2 regions of the Sinomonas soli genome follow, and region 1 is predicted to be linked to the other one. Evidence: riboswitches for the same ligand, from Rfam matches in the RefSeq annotation. Region 1 holds a riboswitch; the other holds the start of a gene.
What was found. A riboswitch is a leader RNA that binds a small molecule or an ion and turns the genes downstream of it on or off. The one in region 1 is predicted to bind cyclic di-AMP.
Positions count from the first base shown of each region.

Region 2: it holds a riboswitch for cyclic di-AMP, as region 1 does, so the genes downstream of both, ACYVKZ_RS06750 (aggregation-promoting factor C-terminal-like domain-containing protein) here and ACYVKZ_RS05260 (M23 family metallopeptidase) in region 1, are expected to answer to the same signal.

Region 1 covers NZ_BAAGSN010000005.1:60,856-65,449, forward strand. The annotation lists gene ACYVKZ_RS05250 (NlpC/P60 family protein) at 1-697, opposite strand, end outside; gene ACYVKZ_RS05255 (C40 family peptidase) at 809-1,540, opposite strand; cyclic di-AMP (ydaO/yuaA leader) riboswitch at 1,560-1,726, opposite strand; gene ACYVKZ_RS05260 (M23 family metallopeptidase) at 1,935-2,726, opposite strand; cyclic di-AMP (ydaO/yuaA leader) riboswitch at 2,730-2,923, opposite strand; gene ACYVKZ_RS05265 (metal-dependent transcriptional regulator) at 3,249-3,944, opposite strand; gene serC (phosphoserine transaminase) at 4,151-4,594, shown strand, end outside.
Region 2 covers NZ_BAAGSN010000006.1:234,708-239,301, forward strand. The annotation lists gene ACYVKZ_RS06735 (hypothetical protein) at 1-499, shown strand, start outside; gene ACYVKZ_RS06740 (SixA phosphatase family protein) at 462-998, opposite strand; gene ACYVKZ_RS06745 (winged helix-turn-helix domain-containing protein) at 1,054-1,878, opposite strand; cyclic di-AMP (ydaO/yuaA leader) riboswitch at 2,521-2,713, shown strand; gene ACYVKZ_RS06750 (aggregation-promoting factor C-terminal-like domain-containing protein) at 2,721-3,527, shown strand; gene ACYVKZ_RS06755 (hypothetical protein) at 3,634-4,594, opposite strand, start outside.

The DNA of each region.
Region 1 (4,594 bases):
CGGCCATGCCGTTGCCGACGTAGACCGCGATGTGGGCCATGCCCATGCCGCCGTCGGCGTAGTAGGCGAGGTCACCCGGCTGCGCCTCCGCGGCGCTCACCGTGCGGCCGAGCGACAGGTAGCCAGCCGGCCAGCCGTGGTAGTGGATGCCCACGGCAGCCAGCGAGTTGGTGGCGAGCATGGTGCAGTCCTGCGCCACACCGAGCTGTGCGTACGCGGCGGCGGCGATCGCGGCGCCCATGCCCGAGGAGGCGGCGGGCTTGGCGGCGGGGGCGTCCACGGCGGTGGAGGCTGCGGCCTGGACCTTCGCGGGGGCGGCGGCGACCTGGGTCTCGGTGCTCGCCTGCGCCACCGGCGCAGCGGGGGCGGCGGCCGGAGCCGGAGCCTGGACGACCGGGGCGGCGACAGACTCGACGGCCGGGCGCTCGAAGCTCACGTTGGCGTTGGCCTCGGCGGAGATGGGGGCCTGGACGGCGTTGGCGACGTCGAGCGCGGCCGGGGCGGAGGCCTCGCGCTGCGAGGGGGCCTCTGCGGCGTTGGCCGCGACGCCGCCGGTCAGCACGAGACCGCCGGCCGCGGCGATGACTGCGGCCTGGCGGCCGACGCCGCCTGCGTTCTCGGTGACGGCCTTCGCGATGACGGCCAGCGAGGAGGTGTTGTCCGCGCGGTGGCGGGCAATGCCTGCACGAGTGGTCATATCAGGGGGTTCTCTCTCTGTTTTCGTGTCCTTCAGGGCAGCAGGGGGTCAGCCCAGAAGGCGGGGCGCCATGGTCACGGTCCATCGCGCCGCCCAGAATGCGGATTGGTCTCAGTTGAGGGTGTAGAAGACGGACGAGCCGGTAGCGTTCACCGCATGGAGCAGCGTGCCCTGTGAAGGGTTGAGAGCGCTGATCATCATCCCGTTGCCCACGTAGATGCCCACGTGAGCGCCGCCGTTCTGGACCACCAGGTCACCGGGGGCGGGCGTCGCCGTCTGGTGCATGATGGACCAGGCCTGGACGCGGGGGATGCTGATGCCAGCCTGAGCGTAGACCCACTGAGTGAAGCCCGAGCAGTCCCAGCCGGCCGGGGTGGTGCCGCCCCACACGTAGGGGTGGCCGATGCCGGTGTAGGCGATGCCTGCCAGAGTCGAGCCGAGAGCGCTGGCCGCGGCCGCGAGGCGCGGCGCAGACGACTGGACGCTGAGGCTGCCTTCGGAGGCCGGGGAGGCGGCGGGCGCAGTGGACTGCGCCGCCTGCTCGACTGCCGTCTCGACGGTCGGCGCCGCCACCGAGTGGACGGCGGGGCGCTCGAAGGAGACCTGGGCTTCATTGGACGCGACGACGCTCGGCGCGGAGGCGCTGGCCACGTCGGAGAGTGCGGAGGCCTCGCGGGAGGTCTCTGCTGCCTGAGCGGGGAGCCCGGCGCTGATGATCAGCCCCGAAGCCGCCGCAATGACGGCCGCTTGGCGGCCGATGGTGCCGGCGTTGCCGGAAACCGCGTGCGCAACAGCCTCAAGCGGGCTCGTGCGAACCGGTAGGGCGCGATGGCGCGCAGTCAACGTGCGAGTCGACACAGTTGTAGCCTCTCCCAATGCCTACGAGGTGAGCTGTCGGGTTCGGATGGAAAGTATCCGGCCTCCTGGCGGAGCCAGGCTGCTTAACCCCAAGGCCTTCCAGACAGCAGAAGGCCGAAAGTGGTTCCCCCGCCTCTGCCAGACGGAATGTGCGAACGGCTCCGGGAAGTGGCAGAGCTCGGCGTTCTTCCCGGATGTTCCAACTTGGTAGGAGCTGGAACAGGAACGACCTTACCCGAGGCCGCTCGAAATGTCACATTCGGATCACAGCCAGAAAACAGGTCATCACGAAACGGACACAGCGCGTCTCTGGAGGGGCTTCCCGACTCCTCGCGGCGCCGGGCAGAGGGCGGGGACGCGCACGCGCCGTCGTTGGTTCTCAGAGCCAGCCGTTGGGGTCGACGACCTCGCCGCTGACCATGACCTCGAAGTGGAGGTGGCACCCGGTCGAGGCGCCTGTGGTGCCGCTGAGCGCGATGGCCGCCCCTCGGTCCACCTTCTGCCCCACGGAGACCGAGAACGAGGAGAGGTGGTTGTAGGTCGTTTCGAGGCCGTTGCCGTGGTCGATGACCACGCGGTTTCCGCCGCCGTAGGGATGCCAGCCGGCGAAGGTCACGGTCCCGCCGGCCGCTGCCCTGACGGCAGTGCCGCACTGGGCAGCGAAGTCCTGGCCGCGGTGGAACTCTCCCGCGGAGCCCGTCACGGGGCTCACGCGGTAGCCGAACGGCGAGGTGCGCTCCATCGCTGCGAGCGGGGCGCCGAGCGCGTGCTGTGCCTGCGCCGGCGTGAGGCGGCCGGCGGACTGGGCGCCGAGCAGCTGCTTGAGGTGGCCGTCCGGGTCCGCGGCGCTGCCTACTGCGGCGCGGGCAAAGGGGACTACGGCATCCGCGGCGGCGGTGACCTGCGGCTGCTCGGAGCCCGTGTCCGTAGCGGCGGCGCCCTGCGTGGCCGTCGGCACGGTCACGGTCAGGACGAGGCCCGTGGCAGCGAGCGCCACGCCGGCCTTCTGGCCGACCCCGGCGACGGCGGCGATCTCGGCCAGCTGTCGCATCGGGCCGCGGCGCTCGGCGGCCCGGCGCCCGCGGCGGACCGCATCGGAGCCTGCGGCGGCGGCCCTGGGGCGCGGCGGAGTCTCCGCGCGCCGCCTGCCGCGCACGGCTGACTGAGTCAAGCGATTCCCTCTCTGTCCTCGCCTGCGGAGTTAGCTGTCGGGTTCGGGTCAGAGAGTCCAGACTCGGCCCAGCCGCACGGGGACCACGCGCGGCCAGGCCGGGGCGGGGCACCGAGCGTGCTGCGGCTTCACCCCAAGGCGGCCCGCGGCCGCCATCGGTGGGTCCCCCGCCTCTGCCATAAGGGTGCTGTGATTCCTTCCCGCTGGCAGAGCTCGGCGCACGGGCGGAACGGCGACGATGTCCCGTCGCCGCCTCCAGCATAGGCCCATGACGGCGCACTGTAATATTCCCGTGATCTTTAGTGAGACATCGCTCACACGCTACGCCCCGGTAGCAATTAGTCCAGCGGGTAGAGTTTTTGTCCCTTTGTGTGAAGACGTGTGCGATCACGGTGGCGACAGGCCGTCCGCCGGCCGCTGGACCCGCGCGGCCACCGGCTACGGCGGCCCGGCAGGACGGCCACAGGACGGGGAAAAGGGACGGCCGGCAGACGGGGACAGAGACGGGAGAGGAGCGGCGCCTCAGCCGATGGAGACGAAGACGTGCGCGGCGACCTCGGCGGGCAGCTCGAGGGCGCCGTCGACGCTCGCGACGCGCACGGAGATGTAGTCGCCGACCCGCTCGAGCGTCACCTTCGCCCCCGGGCGGATGCCGCCCTCCTCGAGCTGGGCGAGGAGCTCGGGATCGACCTGAATCGGCTCGGCCAGGCGGCACACGACGACGAGCGCGCCCGCCGTATAGGCGCCCATCGCCTCCACGAGGGTGACGACGCCGTCGCCGAAGCCCGCGGACGACTCCCCGCCGAGGGCCTCCAGGCCGGGGATCGGATTGCCGTAGGGCGACTCGCTCGGGCGCCCCAGCAGCTCGAAGAGGCGCCGCTCGACGCGCTCGCTCATGACGTGCTCCCACCGGCAGGCCTCGTCGTGGACATAGGGCCAGTCGAGGCCGATCACGTCCGCGAGGAGCCGCTCGGCGAGGCGGTGCTTCCGCATGACCTCGACGGCGCGCTTGTGGCCCTGCTCGGTGAACTGGAGGTGCCGGTCCCCCGAGACCACGACCAGGCCGTCGCGCTCCATGCGCGCCACGGTCTGCGACACCGTGGGGCCCGAGTGGCGGAGCCGCTCGGCGATGCGCGCACGCAGGGGGGTGATCCCCTCCTCCTCGAGCTCGAGGATGGTTCGCAGGTACATCTCGGTGGTATCGATGAGGTCGGACATGCGCGGGGCGGGCTCCTGGCGGCGGGACGGGCGGTGCGCTTCACCGCCCCACAGCGAGTCTAGCTTATTTTGATCTGCTCAGATTAGCCGCCCGACGGGGCGCCGGCTCGGATTCGCACGGCCGCTCGCGGGTGCGGCACACTTGATCCGGGGCGGGAGGGCCCGAGCCCGCGCCCCTACACCGGATCCACATAGGAGGCGCCCCCGTGAGCGATACCAGCCAGCTTCAGATCCCCGCCGAGTTCCTGCCGGCGGACGGCCGCTTCGGGGCAGGCCCGTCCAAGGTCCGCAAGGAGCAGGTCGACGCGATCGCCGCGGCGGGCTCGACGCTGCTGGGCACCTCCCACCGCCAGGCACCGGTCAAGAACCTCGTGGGCAACGTGCGCGAGGGCCTCAAGGAGTTCTTCGCCGCACCCGAGGGCTACGAGGTCGTCCTCGGAGTCGGCGGCTCGACTGCGTTCTGGGACGTCGCCTCCTTCGGGCTGGTGCGCTCCAAGGCGCAGCACCTCTCCTTCGGCGAGTTCGGGTCCAAGTTCGCCAAGGCCACCGACAAGGCGCCGTTCCTCGAGGCCTCCTCGATCATCACCTCCGAGCCCGGCACGCGGCCTGCCCCGCGTGCCGAGGCCGGGGTGGACGTGTACGCGTGGCCC
Region 2 (4,594 bases), on a different contig from region 1:
CGCGCTCGCGGGCCTCGGCGCGTTCGTGGCCTGCGCCCTCTATGCCGTGCTGGGCATGTCGCGCTACCTCATCGCGGGGCTCGCCGCGGTGGGCTCGTCGCTGGCCATCGGCTCCGGACTCGCATTCCTGCGCCTGCTCGGCCTCGCCTGGGACCAGGATCCGAACAGCGTCACGACGGTCTCGAGCCGCGACGCCGATCCGTTCTTCTTCGGCGCCCTGGTGGCCGCCGCCGCCACGCTCGCGATGCTGCTGGGCGGAGCCGTCTGGCCCGAGTCCCGCAGGCCCGCCGTGCGGGCCCGCCCCGCCGCCGGTGCGGGCGCGCGCCGTCCGAACCGCGCGCCGTCGTCCGCTGCAAAGCCTGCCCCCACGAGAGCGGCCCCGGCCCGGGCCCGCAGCACCGCGGCACGGACGCCCCAGCGCGCCGGAGCGCCGCGCACGCCAGCCCAGACGCGGAGCCGCGTCAGCCCTTCTTCTTCGAACGCGGCACGGCGAAGCTGACCAGCCGGGCATCCTGGCCGTCGAGCTCGGCCCAGGGCGTCTCGGTCTCGAAGACGGCAAGACCGGTGGTCGGGAAGTGGCTCGCGGCGTCCATGTAGGCGTCCTGGTCGGAGTCGCGCGAGGCGAGGCGCAGCGCGAGGTCCTGCACGCCGGGCATGTGGGAGACGATCAGCAGGGACCGCACCGTCTCCGGGACGTGGTTGACCACGGCGAGCATGCGCGCGGCGCTCGCCGCATAGAGGCCGGACTCAAGCTTCGGCGTGGGTGCCCGGTCCCCGAGCTCCTCGCAGACCCACGTGGTGGTCTGGCGGGTGCGCAGCGCCGTCGAGCAGAGGATGAAGTCGGGGATGACGTGGTGCTTGACGAGCCATCTGCCCGCCTCGGGGGCGTCCGCGTGCCCGCGCTCGGCGAGCGGCCGCTCGGCGTCCGGGACCCCTTCGGGCCACGCGGCCTTCGCGTGGCGGAGGACGATGAGGCGCTTGAGGTGGTGCTTGCTCACGCCACCAGCCTACGGCCGGGCAGCAGGGCCCGGCCGCGGCCGGATCGGCGGACCGTCAGATCGAGTACTCGGGCGCGGCCCAGACGATGACCTCGGGGTGCTCGTAGAAGCGGTAGCCCTGGCCCCGCACCGTGCGGACGGTGTTCGCGAGCCTGCCGAGCTTGGAACGCAGGCGGCGGATGTGGACGTCGATGGTGCGCTCGTTGGGCACCTCCTCGGCGTTCTTCCACAGGCTCTCGAGGAGCTCGTCCCGGCTCACGGTGCGCGTGCCGTTCTCGACGAGGTAGTTCAGGAGCTCGAACTCCTTGAACGTGAGGTTGAGCGTCTCGCCGTCGAGGTGCACCTCCCGCCGGGCGAGGTCGATGAGCACGCCGGCAGGGCGGGAATCGGACACCGCGGGGCGCGGCTCCGGGCGCGGCTGCCGGACGGACACGGTCGGGTCGCCGAAGGTGGAGCGCACGACGTCGAGCGGGGAGCCCGGCGCGCTCGCAGGCGCCACGGCCACCGCGGCGTAGCTCTCGACGCCCTCGACGAGCGACTGGGCGTAGGCCCGGAGCTCCTGGGCGATGCGCGCGATCGAGGTCCCGGCGGCGGCGGCCTGCTGCTCGGAGAGACCCACGTAGAGCACGAAGCCGTGGGCGACGTTGTCCGCCGTGACCGCGCGGACCGGCTCGGCGCCCGGCTGGATGACCGGGGTCGGGGCTGTCATGGGCGCGGCGTCCTGGACGGCGCCCAGGGACGGGGTGCGGGCCGCGGCGGCGCCGTGCTGGTACGCCTCGGCGCCGCCGAAGTGGGCACTGAAGGGCTGGCGGTGGCCCGGCTTCTGGGCCTTCTGGGCGTTGCGGACAGAGATGTGGACGTAGCCGGATGCAACAGACATGGATGAACCTCGTGAGACTGCTAGCCGTGAAGGCTTCGAATGCGGAGCAGAAGCGCCCGCCTGGCGGTGGATGCCCGACGCTGGGCGGCGAAAAGACTGGGGCTGAGTGCTGGGGTGGTGCAGTTAGCTCGGCATTCGACAGCAGCATGCGGTTCGGCCGGAGGGTGTCCCGGCGAGGCGGCGGTCTGCGGCTGCAGGTGCTGCTGAGTCTTTGTTCACAGTGAGAGTGTGTCCCGTAACAATGGCTACAGGCAAGTAACATTGTCGGGTTTGTCTCACCATGCGAGACAGACCGCGAGGGTTGTGATAGGAATCACAATTCGGTGATCTGAGAATGTGAACAGATATTTTCACAGTTTCGAGAAGCGGTCGGCTCTTTGTCGAACAATATTCGACCACTCTGGCCTTTGGGGGCGGGTGAGGCCGTGCGCGGCCGATCTCACACCGTGGACGTGACTCGACACGCAGGCGCGCCGCAGCTTCGCGCGGCTGGACATGGCCGGACCACATGGTCTACACCGCACGCGGGCGCGGCTGCTTGCCCGGTCCGGCAGCTGACGAATCTGCTGTTACCCAAATGTGACAATCAGGGGTCGGTTCCCCTACAGTGGTCTGGTGCCCGCCCCACGGCTGGCATCCCTCAGGCCCTGTCCGCCGAGCTCTGCCGACGGCCTGGGGGGACGTAGGAGGCAGAGACGGAGGACCCACTCAGCGGCCGCGCCCAGTGCTACGCGCATTCATGGCGGCCTCGGGGTGAAGCCCGTGCCACTGGCCGGGCCGGATGACTCTCATCCGAACCCGACAGCTAACTTCGCAGGCGCAAACGAGAGGCCCTTACGCTTGTGAGCAAGACCCCTGACCGCGCTTCCGCGCGCCCTCATGGCCGACGCCGAGCCGTCGCCCCGAACCGTTCCGCCCTGGCCCGTGCCGCGAAGAAGGGAACTGACCGCTTCGGCAACCGGAGCGCGGTCGTCGCCCTGTCCCTCGGCCTCCTCGCCGTTGCCGGCGGAGGCGCGGCAGCCACCGCGAACTCGGCTGACCTCGCCCGCACCGCCTCGGTGACGGCCCCCTCGGCGTCCGCCGCCGCGCAGACCCCGAGCCCGAGCCAGCCGAGCGCGCTCGCCCAGGCGAGCAGCGATGCGCGCGCCGCTGCGGACAAGGCGGCAGCAGACAAGGCGGCAGCCGACAAGGCCGCCGCTGCCAAGGCTGCCGCGGACAAGGCCGCAGCCGACAAGAGTGCCGCGGACAAGGCCGCAGCCGACAAGGCGGCGGCGGACAAGGCCGCAGCCGACCAGGCAGCCGCAGCCGCAGCCAAGGCCGCCGCGGCGGCACAGCCGGTCAACGACCCGGCGGCCGCCCAGGCCTACGCCGCGAGCCGGCTCTCGGCGTTCGGCTGGGGACAGGACCAGATGAGCGCCCTGGTCACGCTGTGGAACAAGGAGTCCGGCTGGTCGACCACGGCCACCAACGCCAGCTCCGGGGCCTACGGGATCGTGCAGTCTCTCCCGGGCAGCAAGATGGCGTCCGTGGGCGCGGACTGGCAGACCAACTACAAGACCCAGATCGACTGGGGCCTTGACTACATCAAGAAGAGCTACGGCTCGCCCGCGAACGCTCTCGCGTTCCACCTCGCCCACAACTGGTACTGAGGGCTGCTGCCGGGCACGGCCTGAGCCGCCCCGCTGCGCACGACGGCGCCGCCCGCCTCACGTTCGAGGCCGGCGGCGCCGTTGTGGTATCCCGCGGAGGGCCGCTTCAGCTCGAGGTGCCGGAACCCGTCCCGGTTCCAGTTCCGGTGCCGGTGATCATGACCGTCTGGGCCGCGAGGCCGTCCTTGAGTGCCATGACGCTCACCGTCTCGCCCTGGGCGAGGGTCTCGGTGCCGGAGGTCCCGCTGCCGGAGGCACCGCGTCCCCGCATCCCGCGGGCGGCGATCTGGGTCGAGGACGAGAGCGCGTAGGTCTGCTGGAAGCCGTCGCTGCTCTTGACCGTGACGGACTGCCCGGATGCGGCCGTCACCGTGCCGGTCTGCTCGACCATCGTGACGTTCGTGCTGCCCTGGACCACGACGAACTCGCCGTGCAGCATCTGGCCGAGCATCCCGATGCCGACCCCGCCGGCGCCCCCGAAGCCGCGCGTGCTGCCCTGGGCCCCGCTGCCGCCCTGCTGGCCGGTTCCGCCCTGGCCGCCCGTGCCGCCCTGCGGGCCGAACCCGCCCTGGCCGGCCGCGCCGCCGAAGCCGTTCGCGGCGCTGCTGTCCGTGGACGCGTTGGAGGAGTTCGCCGCCCACACGGCGGCGCCGGCTCCTCCGGCGATCACGACGGCTGCCGCCGCAGCCGCGACGCCCTTCTGGGTCGAGGTGAGGCCGCGCCACCGCCCGGCAGGAGCGTGCGGCCCCTTGCCCCCCGCCGCACCCCAGCCCGGGGCGGGCTGGGCGTAGAGCTGCTCCGGCGGGGCGCCCCAGCCCGGGTACTGCTGGGTCTGGTCGGTCTGCCGGACGCCGCCCTGCTGCGGCGCGCCCTGCTGCGGGGCGCCCTGCTGCGGCGCGCCCTGCTGCGGGGCGCCCCAGCCGGGGTACTGCTGGGTCTGCTCCTGCGCCGCGCCCCAGCCGGCGGAGGGCGCGGCACCCGGGCGGGACGCGTCGTCGTGCTCGCGGTAGCCGCCGTGCTCGCCGTACGGCGAGGCGACCGTCTCCTGCGGGACGGTCGGCTCGGTG